DNA from 3 places in the Nocardioides fonticola genome. Region 3 is predicted to be linked to each of the others. Evidence: predicted binding sites of a transcription regulator. Region 3 holds the regulator's gene; each other region holds the start of a gene.
What was found. The regulator LexA, encoded in region 3, represses DNA repair genes until DNA is damaged. The targets are predictions, from matches to a motif close to TCGAACANNTGTTCGA.
Positions count from the first base shown of each region.

Region 1: the regulator LexA is predicted to act here: its motif matches at 1,605-1,620, upstream of ABD671_RS01835 (HNH endonuclease signature motif containing protein).
Region 2: the regulator LexA is predicted to act here: its motif matches at 1,517-1,532, upstream of ABD671_RS00455 (HNH endonuclease signature motif containing protein).

Region 1 covers NZ_BAAAZH010000002.1:37,217-40,490, forward strand. The annotation lists gene rnhA (ribonuclease HI) at 1-215, shown strand, start outside; gene ABD671_RS01835 (HNH endonuclease signature motif containing protein) at 264-1,592, opposite strand; gene ABD671_RS01840 (calcium-binding protein) at 2,337-3,274, opposite strand, start outside.
Region 2 covers NZ_BAAAZH010000001.1:96,846-100,119, forward strand. The annotation lists gene ABD671_RS00450 (sialidase family protein) at 1-853, opposite strand, end outside; gene ABD671_RS00455 (HNH endonuclease signature motif containing protein) at 1,545-2,849, shown strand; gene ABD671_RS00460 (InlB B-repeat-containing protein) at 2,886-3,274, opposite strand, start outside.
Region 3 covers NZ_BAAAZH010000003.1:83,188-86,461, reverse strand. The annotation lists gene ABD671_RS02435 (ABC-F family ATP-binding cassette domain-containing protein) at 1-8, opposite strand, end outside; gene ABD671_RS02430 (LysM peptidoglycan-binding domain-containing protein) at 230-622, opposite strand; gene lexA (transcriptional repressor LexA) at 903-1,652, shown strand; gene ABD671_RS02420 (MXAN_6640 family putative metalloprotease) at 1,724-3,274, shown strand, end outside.

The DNA.
Region 1 (3,274 bases), on a different contig from region 3:
AGCGCAACGGCTGGCGCACCTCGGCCAAGCAGCCGGTGAAGAACGAGGACCTCTGGCGTGCCCTGGTCGCCGCCACCGCACGTCACGACGTCGAGTGGCTCTGGGTGAAGGGGCACGCCGGCATCGAGGGCAACGAGCGGGCTGACCGGCTCGCCGCCCGCGGTCTCGAGGAGGCCGTCGAGGCTGCCCGGCTCGGCGACGCCGCTGGCTCCTGAGTACCGGTCTCCGGGCAGCACGACAGGCCCGAACCCGGGTGGTGGGGTTCAGGCTGTCGTGGTGAGGGGTCTGCTGAGGGTGGTGGTGCCGGTGGGGGTGCGGAGGTAGTGCTGGCCGTGGGGGCTGGTCCAGAGATAGCTGGAGCCGTCGGTGCCGGGTGGTCCGCTGGTGCTGGTGTAGGTCCAGCCGTGGTGGGTCTTCACACGGTGGTGATGTCGACAGAGCGCGGCGAGGTTGTCTGTGCTGGTGCTTCCGCCTTGATCCCACGGGACGATGTGGTCGATGTCGGCTGATCTGGCGGGCCTGGTGCAGTGGGGGAAGACGCAGGTGACGTCGCGGAGGATCACCTGTTCGCGGAGGAGGGTGGGGATCTCGTAGGACTCGCTGCTGCGGTGTTCGGCGAGGTCGAGGACGGGCCGGACGACGAGTTGGGTGTCGGGGTCGGTGCACCACGAGCGGAGGGTGTCGAGGTCGATCGCGGTGCGGGTGTTCTCGACCCGGGCCACCGACCCGAAGGGGTTCTGGCCGGGTGCGTGGCTGATGTGGACGTAGAGCTGGAGGGTCCGCTTGCTGCGCACCGGCTCGGCCACCGACGCGGCATCTGCCGGGAAGCTGAGGGGTGTTTCGCGTCGTGCGAGTTCGCCGAGGGCCATAGCCCGGCGGGCGTCCAACGACTCCTCGCAACCCAGGTCTTTCAACTGGGAGGCGATGGCGGCGAGGGCGTCCTCGAGGTCCAAGGCGTCGGCGAGGTCGAGGGCTCCTTCGATGTCGACGCGGCCGTGGAAGTCGACGTGCCGGGAGTAGATGGTGACGTGCCGCTTGTCGTCGGCAGCTTCCCGCCTCGCACGCAGGACCTCGGGGTCGGCTTCTGCTTCGGCGGCTTTCACGGTCTGCTCGATGCCGCGTCCGCCGATGGAGTGCGCGAACGACGCCAAGCGTTGGTCGACCAGTGCGACGGCTTCGGGTGAGAGCAGGCGGGTGGCTTGGGCGATCTTCCGGGCCCGCCACACCGTCACCTCACCGGCCTCCACCCGTCGCCAGCACCGCGGCAGCCGAGCGGCGAGCTCGAGGGCGTCGCCGATGTAGTAATGCCCGGCATCGGTCGACAGGCCGATCGCGGCGGCGAACTCATCGATGCAGAACTCCGCCACCAACGGGGCGCCTTGGCCGGCGATCGCCACCTCGCGTTCGGTCCCGGGAACACAGGCGCTGTCCCACTCATCAGCCGCGGGGTGGGCGAGGGCCCAGCGGGCGGCGGCGATGAATACGGAGCGTTCGGCGTCCTCGGCCACCACCCGCGCATCGCGCGCGAGGACCAGGAGGGACCGCGGGTCACGCGGGTCCAGTTCTTCCTGGTGCGGGGTGGTGGAGGCCATGCCTCAGTCTACTCGAACATGTGTTCGAATACAAGGGTTCGACGGTCTGAATCTCGTTGGTTCTGGCGGCTGTCCGGCCTCCTGGGCTTCGAGGCCCTCGCCCGGGGGCTCGGGCACCTCAGCCACCGGTCGGGAGCCGTAGATCGTCCCTGCTGTCGGCGTTCGTCTTGCTGGGTCTCGCGGCTCGGCGCCGGGGCGCCTCGCACCTCGACCACCGGAAGCGGGCTCGGTCGGTGGTCGAGGTGCGAGCGCATGCGAGCCGCGCGACCCCAGCACCCGAGTGGCAGCGGCAAGCACCCACCCGCGTAGCCGGCGCCTTTCACCCGGAGCGAGTGGCGACCCGAACGCCGAGCGCAACCCGGCATCGCCGTAGTGGGCGCCTTTCAACCCAAGCGAGCCCGAAGGCCGGGATGAGGCACCGAGCGACGACGGCGTCCCCATTGTCAGCGTCCACCGCGCCGGGTCTCGCGGCTCGGCGCCGGGGCGCCTCGCACCTCGACCACCGGAAGCGATCGGTGGTCGAGGTGCGAGCCGCGAGACCCCCGCACCCGAGAAGCGGCGGCAACTGCCCACCTGCGTAGCCAGCGCCTTTCAACCGCAGCGAGCGAGGCAGCCGGGAGCAGGCACGGAGCAACGACGACGTCCCCGCCGTCGGCGTCCACCGCGCCGGGTCTCGCGGCTCGGGGCCGGGGCGCCTCGCACCTCGACCGCTCGACCCGGAGGCGGGCTCGACCACCGCAAACCTCAGCAGGACCTCCGCACCTCAGCACGGCAGACATCTCGCCCCGGTCCGCCGTAGGCAATGTCGCGATCCTGGTCGCCGATGAGCCTGTCGGGCCCGCCCCGACCGATGAGGACGTCGTTGCCGAAGCCGCCGATCAGTTCATCGGCTCCGCTGGTGCCGAGCAGCCGGTCGGCCCATTCGTTGCCCCGGGCGACCTCGATGCTCGTCATCCGTCCGCGGCCGTTGCCGTAGAGCACCGAACCCGCTGCGAGATCGATGGTCGCCCTCCCCTTGCCGGTGATGCTGACGGTGTCGCGGCCGTCGCCTCCCGCGACCCGGGTGCGGCACCGTTCGCCTGAAGTGCAGCGGTCCTCCTGGCCATCGCCCCCGGCGTCGTACGCGGATGCCGGGTAGAGGACGTCGTCGCCGGCGCCGCCCCGCTCGACGAAGCTCGCGGCGCCGTCGAAGCGGGTGTACTCCACGCCGGACCAGTTGGCACGGATGGAGTCGTCGCCGGGGCCGCCGATCGCGGTTCCCGACTGGTCGATGGCCAGGGTGTCGTCGCCCTCGCCGCCGCGAGCCGTACCGGCGCGCACCGTGACGGTGTCCGCGCCCGCGCCCGCGTCGATCGTGCCGAAGACGGTGCTGAGCGTGTCGTCGCCGCCCGCGCCGTCGATGACGTCGGCGCCACGGTGGGTGGTCGGGATGTCATGGTCGATCCAGATCTCCGGGTTGTCGGTGCCCCGGAAGATGTCGGCCCCCGTGCCGCCGGAGAAGGCGGTGACCCCGCTGAAGGTGTCGTGGCCGGCGCCGTCGACCACGCCATCGGCGACCTGGAAGTCGAGGGGTTCAGGGCCGCTGTAGCCCAGGATCGCACCCGAGCCCGGGGAGGCGGTGACCGTGTCATCGCCGAGACCGGGAGCGGCCGTGGTGTCGGACCCGGTGCCCTGGACGATCA
Region 2 (3,274 bases), on a different contig from region 3:
CAACGGGCAGCAGCGTGGCCCCGTCGTACCCGGCGAGGGCGGCGGCGTGGTCGTCGTGAGCGGCGAGGTAGGCCGGGAAGGCGGTGTCCTTCGGCGGCAGGTCGATGCGGTCACGCACCCAGGTGCTGCCGTCGGCGGTGTGCCACACGTCCATCGGCCCCGGGGTGCCGTCGGCGGTGTGCCACACGTCCATCGGCCCCGGGGTGCCGTCGCCGTACGCGAAGGCCCACAGACCCCCGCGACCGTCGGAGGTGACGCTCTGCCAGCGGCGCACGCCCGCCGGCCGATCGACCGGCGCGCGGGTCGCCGTCGTCGGGTCGACCAGGTCGTAGCCGCGGGGGCCGCTCACCGGGACGGCGTCCGCCAGCGCCGCGGCCGGCAACGGTGTCCGGACCGTGCGCACCTGCTGGGTCGTGCCGGATGGGTCGATGACGAGCGAACGACGCCCACCCGCCTCGGTGAGCACGAAACGGCCGGCCGACGCGGTCGCCGTCCAGCTCAACCGGCCCGGCAGCAGACCGGAGGCCTTCGCGCTCGGGATCGTCCAGGCCGAGCGGCACACCGTCGCGTCGTCCGCTGCGGTCGAGCACTGCTGCGCCAGCCCCAGCTCCGCCTCCCCGACCGTCGCCGCCGGCGCGGTCAGGCGACCGGAGGCGATGACCTCGGCCGCCGTGGGCGTCGGCGGTGTGTCGGCCGAGGGGCTCGCTGAAGGAGTGGTCGACGCGGTGGTCGAGGCGCTGGTCGCCGGTGCGGCGGCGATCTCGACCTCGGTGCTGCCGCCGCTGCACGCGGCGGTGGTGCCGAGCAGCGCGGAGATCGCCAGGGTGCTGAGCAGGGTGCGGCGTCGCGTCATCGCGGTGCTCCGATCGTGAAGTGCGGCGAGGGCGTCCGGTCGGCGTCCCTCCGATGTCGGTGAGAGGGGTCGTCGGGGGCTGGGGTTGTCGGTGGGGGTGGGGTTTCGGGGGGCGAGGGGTTCGGTGGTCGAGGTGCTCCGGTGGTCGAGGTGCGAGGCGCCCCGGCGCCGAGGTGCGAGGCGCGCTCCGGTGGTCGAGGTGCGAGGCGCCCTGGCGCCGAGCCGCGAGACCCGGTGGGGTGGACGCCGAAGGCGGGGACGTCGTCGCTGCTCCGTGTCTCCTCCCGGTTTCCTCGCTCGCTCCGGGTGAAAGGCGCCAGCTACGGCGGTGCCGGGTTGCTCTCGGTGTTCGGGTCGCCGCCTGCTTGGGATCGAAAGGCGCCGGCTACGCAGATCGGCGGTTCCCGCTGCCTCTCGGGTGCGGGGGTCTCGCGGCTCGCTTCGCTCGCACCTCGACCACCGACCGAGCCCGCTTCCGGTGGTCGAGGTGCGAGGCGCCCCGGCGCCGAGCCGCGAGACCCCGCAAGGTGGACGCCGACAGCAGGCGATCTGCGGCTCCCGTCCGGTGGCTGAGGTGCCCGAGCCCCCGGGCGAGGGCCTCGAAGCCCAGCAAGCCGAATAGCAGCCGCAACCACGCAGATTCATGCGCTCTCATCCTTGTCTTCGAACACCAGTTCGAGTAGACTGAGGCATGGCCTCCCCCACCCCACACCAGGATCTCCGGGACCCCCGGTCCCTCCTGGTCCACGCGCGCGACGCGCGGGTGGTGGCCGAGGACGCCGAACGATCCGTGTTCATCGCCGCCGCCCGCTGGGCTCTCGCGCACCCTGCGGCTGACGAGTGGGACAGCGCGTGTGTTCCCGGCACCGAACGCGAGTTGGCGATCGCCGGCCAAGGAGCACCTCTGGTGGCGGAGTTCTGCATCGACGAGTTCGCCGCCGCCATCGGCCTCTCGACCGATGCCGGGCACTACTACATCGGCGACGCCTTGGAGTTGGCCGCTCGCCTTCCGCGTTGCTGGCGACGTGTCGAGGCCGGTGAGGTGACGGTGTGGCGGGCCCGGAAGATCGCCCAAGCCACCCGACTGCTCTCACCCGAGGCGGTCGCGCTGGTCGACCAGCGGCTCGCTGCGTTTGCGCACTCCATCGGCGGACGCGGGATCGAGCAGACCGTCAAAGCAGCTGAGGCCGAAGCCGACCCCGAGGTCATCAAGGCCAGGCGGGAAGCGGCTGACGACAAGCGACACGTGACCATCTACTCCCGTCACGTCGACTTCCACGGCCGCGTCGACATCGAAGGCGCCCTCGACCTCGCCGATGCGTTGGATCTCGAGGACGCCCTCGCCGCCGTCGCTGCCCAACTCAAAGACCTCGGCTGCGAGGAGTCGCTGGACGCACGACGGGCCATGGCACTCGGCGAACTCGCACGACGCGAAGCCTCGTTGACCTTCGACACGGCTGGAACGACTGAACCGGTGCGGTCCAAGCGGACCCTCCAGCTCTACGTCCACATCAGCCACGCACCCGGCCAGAACCCCTTCGGAACAGCTGCTCGTGTCGAGAACACCCGCACCGCCCTCGACCTCGACACCCTCCGCTCCTGGTGCACCGACCCCGACACCCAACTCGTCGTCCGACCCGTCCTCGACCTCGCAGAGCACCGATCGAGTGAGTCCTACGAGATCCCCACACTCCTCCGGGAACAGGTGATCCTCCGAGACGTCACCTGCGTCTTCCCCCACTGCACCAGGCCCGCACGCAGCGCCGACATCGACCACATCGTCCCGTGGGACGAAGGCGGAACCACCAGTACAGACAACCTCGCCGCGCTCTGCAGGCATCACCACCGCATCAAGACCCACCACGGCTGGACCTACACACCCGTCGATCCGAACGACACCAGCGGCCCACCCGGCAGCTACCGCTGGACCAGCCCCCACGGCCAGCAGTACCTCCGCACACCCACCGGCACCACGCAGCTCACCACGACAGCCTGAACCCCACCCGGGGCTCAGGCCCGTCGTGCTGCCCGGTCACCGGTCGAGGATGGATCCAAGGGAGATGCCGCGGGTCCGGGTGCGGTAACCGTCGGAGACGAAGGTGGCCGTGGCGCGGAGGCGGGCACCCTGCTGACCGGCGGTGGGTCGGTACTGCGGCGCGGTGGCGCCGGGGACGACGACGTAGCCGCGGTGCCCCGGTGCACGGACGAGCCACCGCCAGCGCACGGTGAGCGTGCCGGCCTCGACGAGTCGCTCGTAGCGGGCGCGGGCACGCTCGGAGGCGAAGCGGAGCCGAACGCCGGACAGGCGCCCGATCTGAGGAGTCGTCGGGATGGTCCGCAGCAGCGCGAAGCGCGGCAGCGATCCACGCCGGACGGACGAGCCGGTGTCGCTGGTGAGCGTGGTCGGGCTGTAGCCGGCGG
Region 3 (3,274 bases):
TGTCCCACGGGCAGCCATTGTGAGGGCGCGATCGGGTTCGGGCACCTCGATTTCGCGACCGGCATGGCCGACGGACGGCGCCCCGGCCCGCGCGGGCCCCGGCCGGGACGGCGCGAGGGGCGGGCCTACGGGCCCGCCCCTCGTCTTCCCCTACTCGTCGGCCGGGGTCGAGGCGACCGACGATGTTCGTGCGCGTTCCTGCGCGTGCCGGCACGCGCGAGGCGCGATGTCAGTTCGCGGGAACCACCAGGCGCTGACCAGCGGTGACCTCGGCGCTGTCGAGGGCGTTGAGCCGCTCGATCCGCTCGACCATGCCCCGGACGTCGCCCTCGTCGGTACGGGCGGCGGCGATGTCCCACAGCGTCTGGCCCGAGCGGACGATCAGGGTCTGGGTCGGCTCGGCCGTACCGGGCTCCTGAGTGGCCACCGAGCCACCCGAGAGGGCGACGCCGACGCCCAGGACGATCGCCAGCGAGAGCAGCAGCACCACGAGCCGGCCGCGCCGGGTGAGGCGGACCCCGCCGGAGGCCGGACGAGCGGGCCGGCGAGACGCCACCGCAGCGGCGGCGCGGGGGGCGGCGGACGCGCCGCTGGCGGCGGGAAGGATGAGGGTGGTGGCCATCGGGTGCTCCTCGGGGAAGGTCGGTGCACGGGGTTCGATCGGTCGATCAGCTGGTGCGGATCGATGTCTATCGGCGAGGACCGACAGAACCGGATCGGCTCGGAGGTTCTCGCACAGACGTTCGATCTGCGTTCGAGGTTAGATCAGGTGTTCGATCGAACACAAGAGCGAAACGCCGTCGACTTCGCACGGATGTTCGAGATGTCGGGCAGCCTGTCGACGACACGCCGGTATCGAACAGATGTTTGAATGCCGCCGTCGTGACCGTTACCGTCGGCCCATGCCGAGCAAGAAGTCCAGCGACAACCCCCGTGCGACCTCCGGCGAGACCGTCACCGAGCTCCCCGACGGGCCGCCCGACGCCACGGGCCTGACCCAGCGCCAGCTGAAGGTGCTCGCCACCATCAAGGAGGCCATCGAGAAGCGCGGCTTCCCGCCGAGCATGCGCGAGATCGGCCAGGCCGTCGGCCTGACCAGCACCTCGAGCGTCGCCCACCAGCTGCGGGTGCTGGAGGAGAAGGGCTTCCTCAAGCGCGACGCCAACCGCCCCCGTGCCCTCGAGGTCTTCCTGCCCGAGGTCCTCGCGGCTCGGCGCTCGATCTCCTCCGGCGACGACACCGGTCCCGACACCACCGGCATCGGCGACGTCGTCCCGGCGGCCGCGCTGGTGCCCGTCGTGGGCCGCATCGCCGCCGGCGGTCCGATCCTCGCCGAGGAGCAGGTGCAGGACGTCTTCCCGCTGCCCAAGCAGCTGGTGGGCGAGGGGCAGCTCTTCCTCCTCCAGGTCGTCGGCGACTCGATGATCGAGGCCGCGATCTGCAACGGCGACTACGTCGTCGTCCGCAAGGAGCAGACCGCCGACAACGGCCAGATCGTGGCCGCCCTCCTCGACGGGGAGGCCACGGTGAAGACCCTCCAGCGCCGCGACGGCAAGGTCTGGCTCATGCCCCACAACGCCGCCTACGACCCGATCGACGGCACGCACGCGCAGATCATCGGCGTGGTCACCGCGGTCCTGCGCCGCGTCTGATCCAGCACGCGTGCATCGAGCGCCGGGTGGGATCCGTCCCACCCGGCGCTCGTGCGTGAGACAGTGGTGACGTGGCTCACTCGGCGCGATCCCGGCTCCTGTCCCTCCCCGCTGCGGGCCTCCTGGCCCTCGGCCTGCTGTCCGGCCCCTCCTCCGCGGCCGACGCCGCCGATGCCTCACCCGCGTCCGGCTCGCCCGCCGCGGACAGCGCGCGCACCCGCGCCGAGCACGCCCTCGATGCCGCCCGCGACCTCCTCGGCGGCTCCGCCGACACCGCCGCCCGCCGCACGCGCTCCCCGCACTCCGGGGACGACGCCAGCACGGTGCTGCGCGAGCTCGCCCTGACCGCCTCGGCCCTCCCGGCAGCCCAGCGGAGCCAGGCCCGAGCGCTCCTGGCCCGTCCCTCGACCAACCAGGTCTACTGCTCCGCGAGCCTGTGCGTGCACTGGTCCACCAGCTTCCTGGGCGGCTCCTCGATCGACACCACCGACGCCGACGGCGACGGGGTGCCCGACTACGTCGAGACCGTGGCGAGCACCGTGGCGAAGGTCCAGCGTCTCTACCGGGCGGCCGGCTACCGCGCCGTCCTCAGCGACCAGGGCGCCGGCGGCAACGACCTGCCCGACCTCTACCTGGAGGACCTCGGCTCCCAGGGGCTCTACGGCTACTGCACGACCGACGAGTCGGTGCCGGCGAACGGCCCCTACGACGTGTGGGCCTACTGCTCGCTCGACAACGACTACGCCACGAGCCAGTTCCCGACCAACACGCCCCTGGAGAACCTGCGGGTGACGGTCGCGCACGAGTACTTCCACGCCGTCCAGTACGCCTACGACGTCGCCGAGGACCCCTGGCTCCTGGAGGCGACCGCCACCTGGGCCGAGGACGAGGTCTTCGACGGCGTCGACGACAACCGGCAGTACCTGCCCGCCGGTCCGCTCGGCGACCCGCGCTCGAGCATGGACCTCTTCGAGGGCGCCCGCCCCTACGGCGACTGGCTCTTCATCCGCTACCTCACCGAGCGCTTCCCGAGGCGCTCCGGCCCGCTGCCGGTGCTCGTGCGCCACATCTTCCAGCTGGCCGACGGCAGCCGGGGCGCGCCCGACCTCTACTCCCTCCAGGCCATCGACAAGGTGCTGCGCCGCGACCACGGCATCGACCTCGCACGCGCCTTCGCGGACTTCTCCGCGGCGAACACCCATCCGGCGTCGGTCTACAGCGAAGGCGAGGCGTACCGGCCCGCACCCCTGTGGACGCGCGGCTCGCTCGGGCCGAGCCGGCGCAGCTCCGGGTGGCAGAGCACCTCGCTCGACCACCTGACGTCGGCGACCATCCGCTTCGATCCCGCCTCGGGATTGCGCGCGTCGTCCTGGCGCCTGCGCCTCGATCTCGACCTGCCCGACACCGCGCGCGGATCGGCCGCGGTCGTGACGACCCGCACGGCGAACGGTCGGTTCCGCGACGTCCCCGTGCGGCTCGACCGCTCCGGCGACGCCCGCGTGCGCGTGCCGTTCTCGGTGCGCGACGTGCGCTACGTCACGGTCACCCTCGTCAACGGCAGCCGCCGCCTGGACTGCGACCAGAACACCGACTACGCCTGCCAGGGCGATCCCCGCGACGAC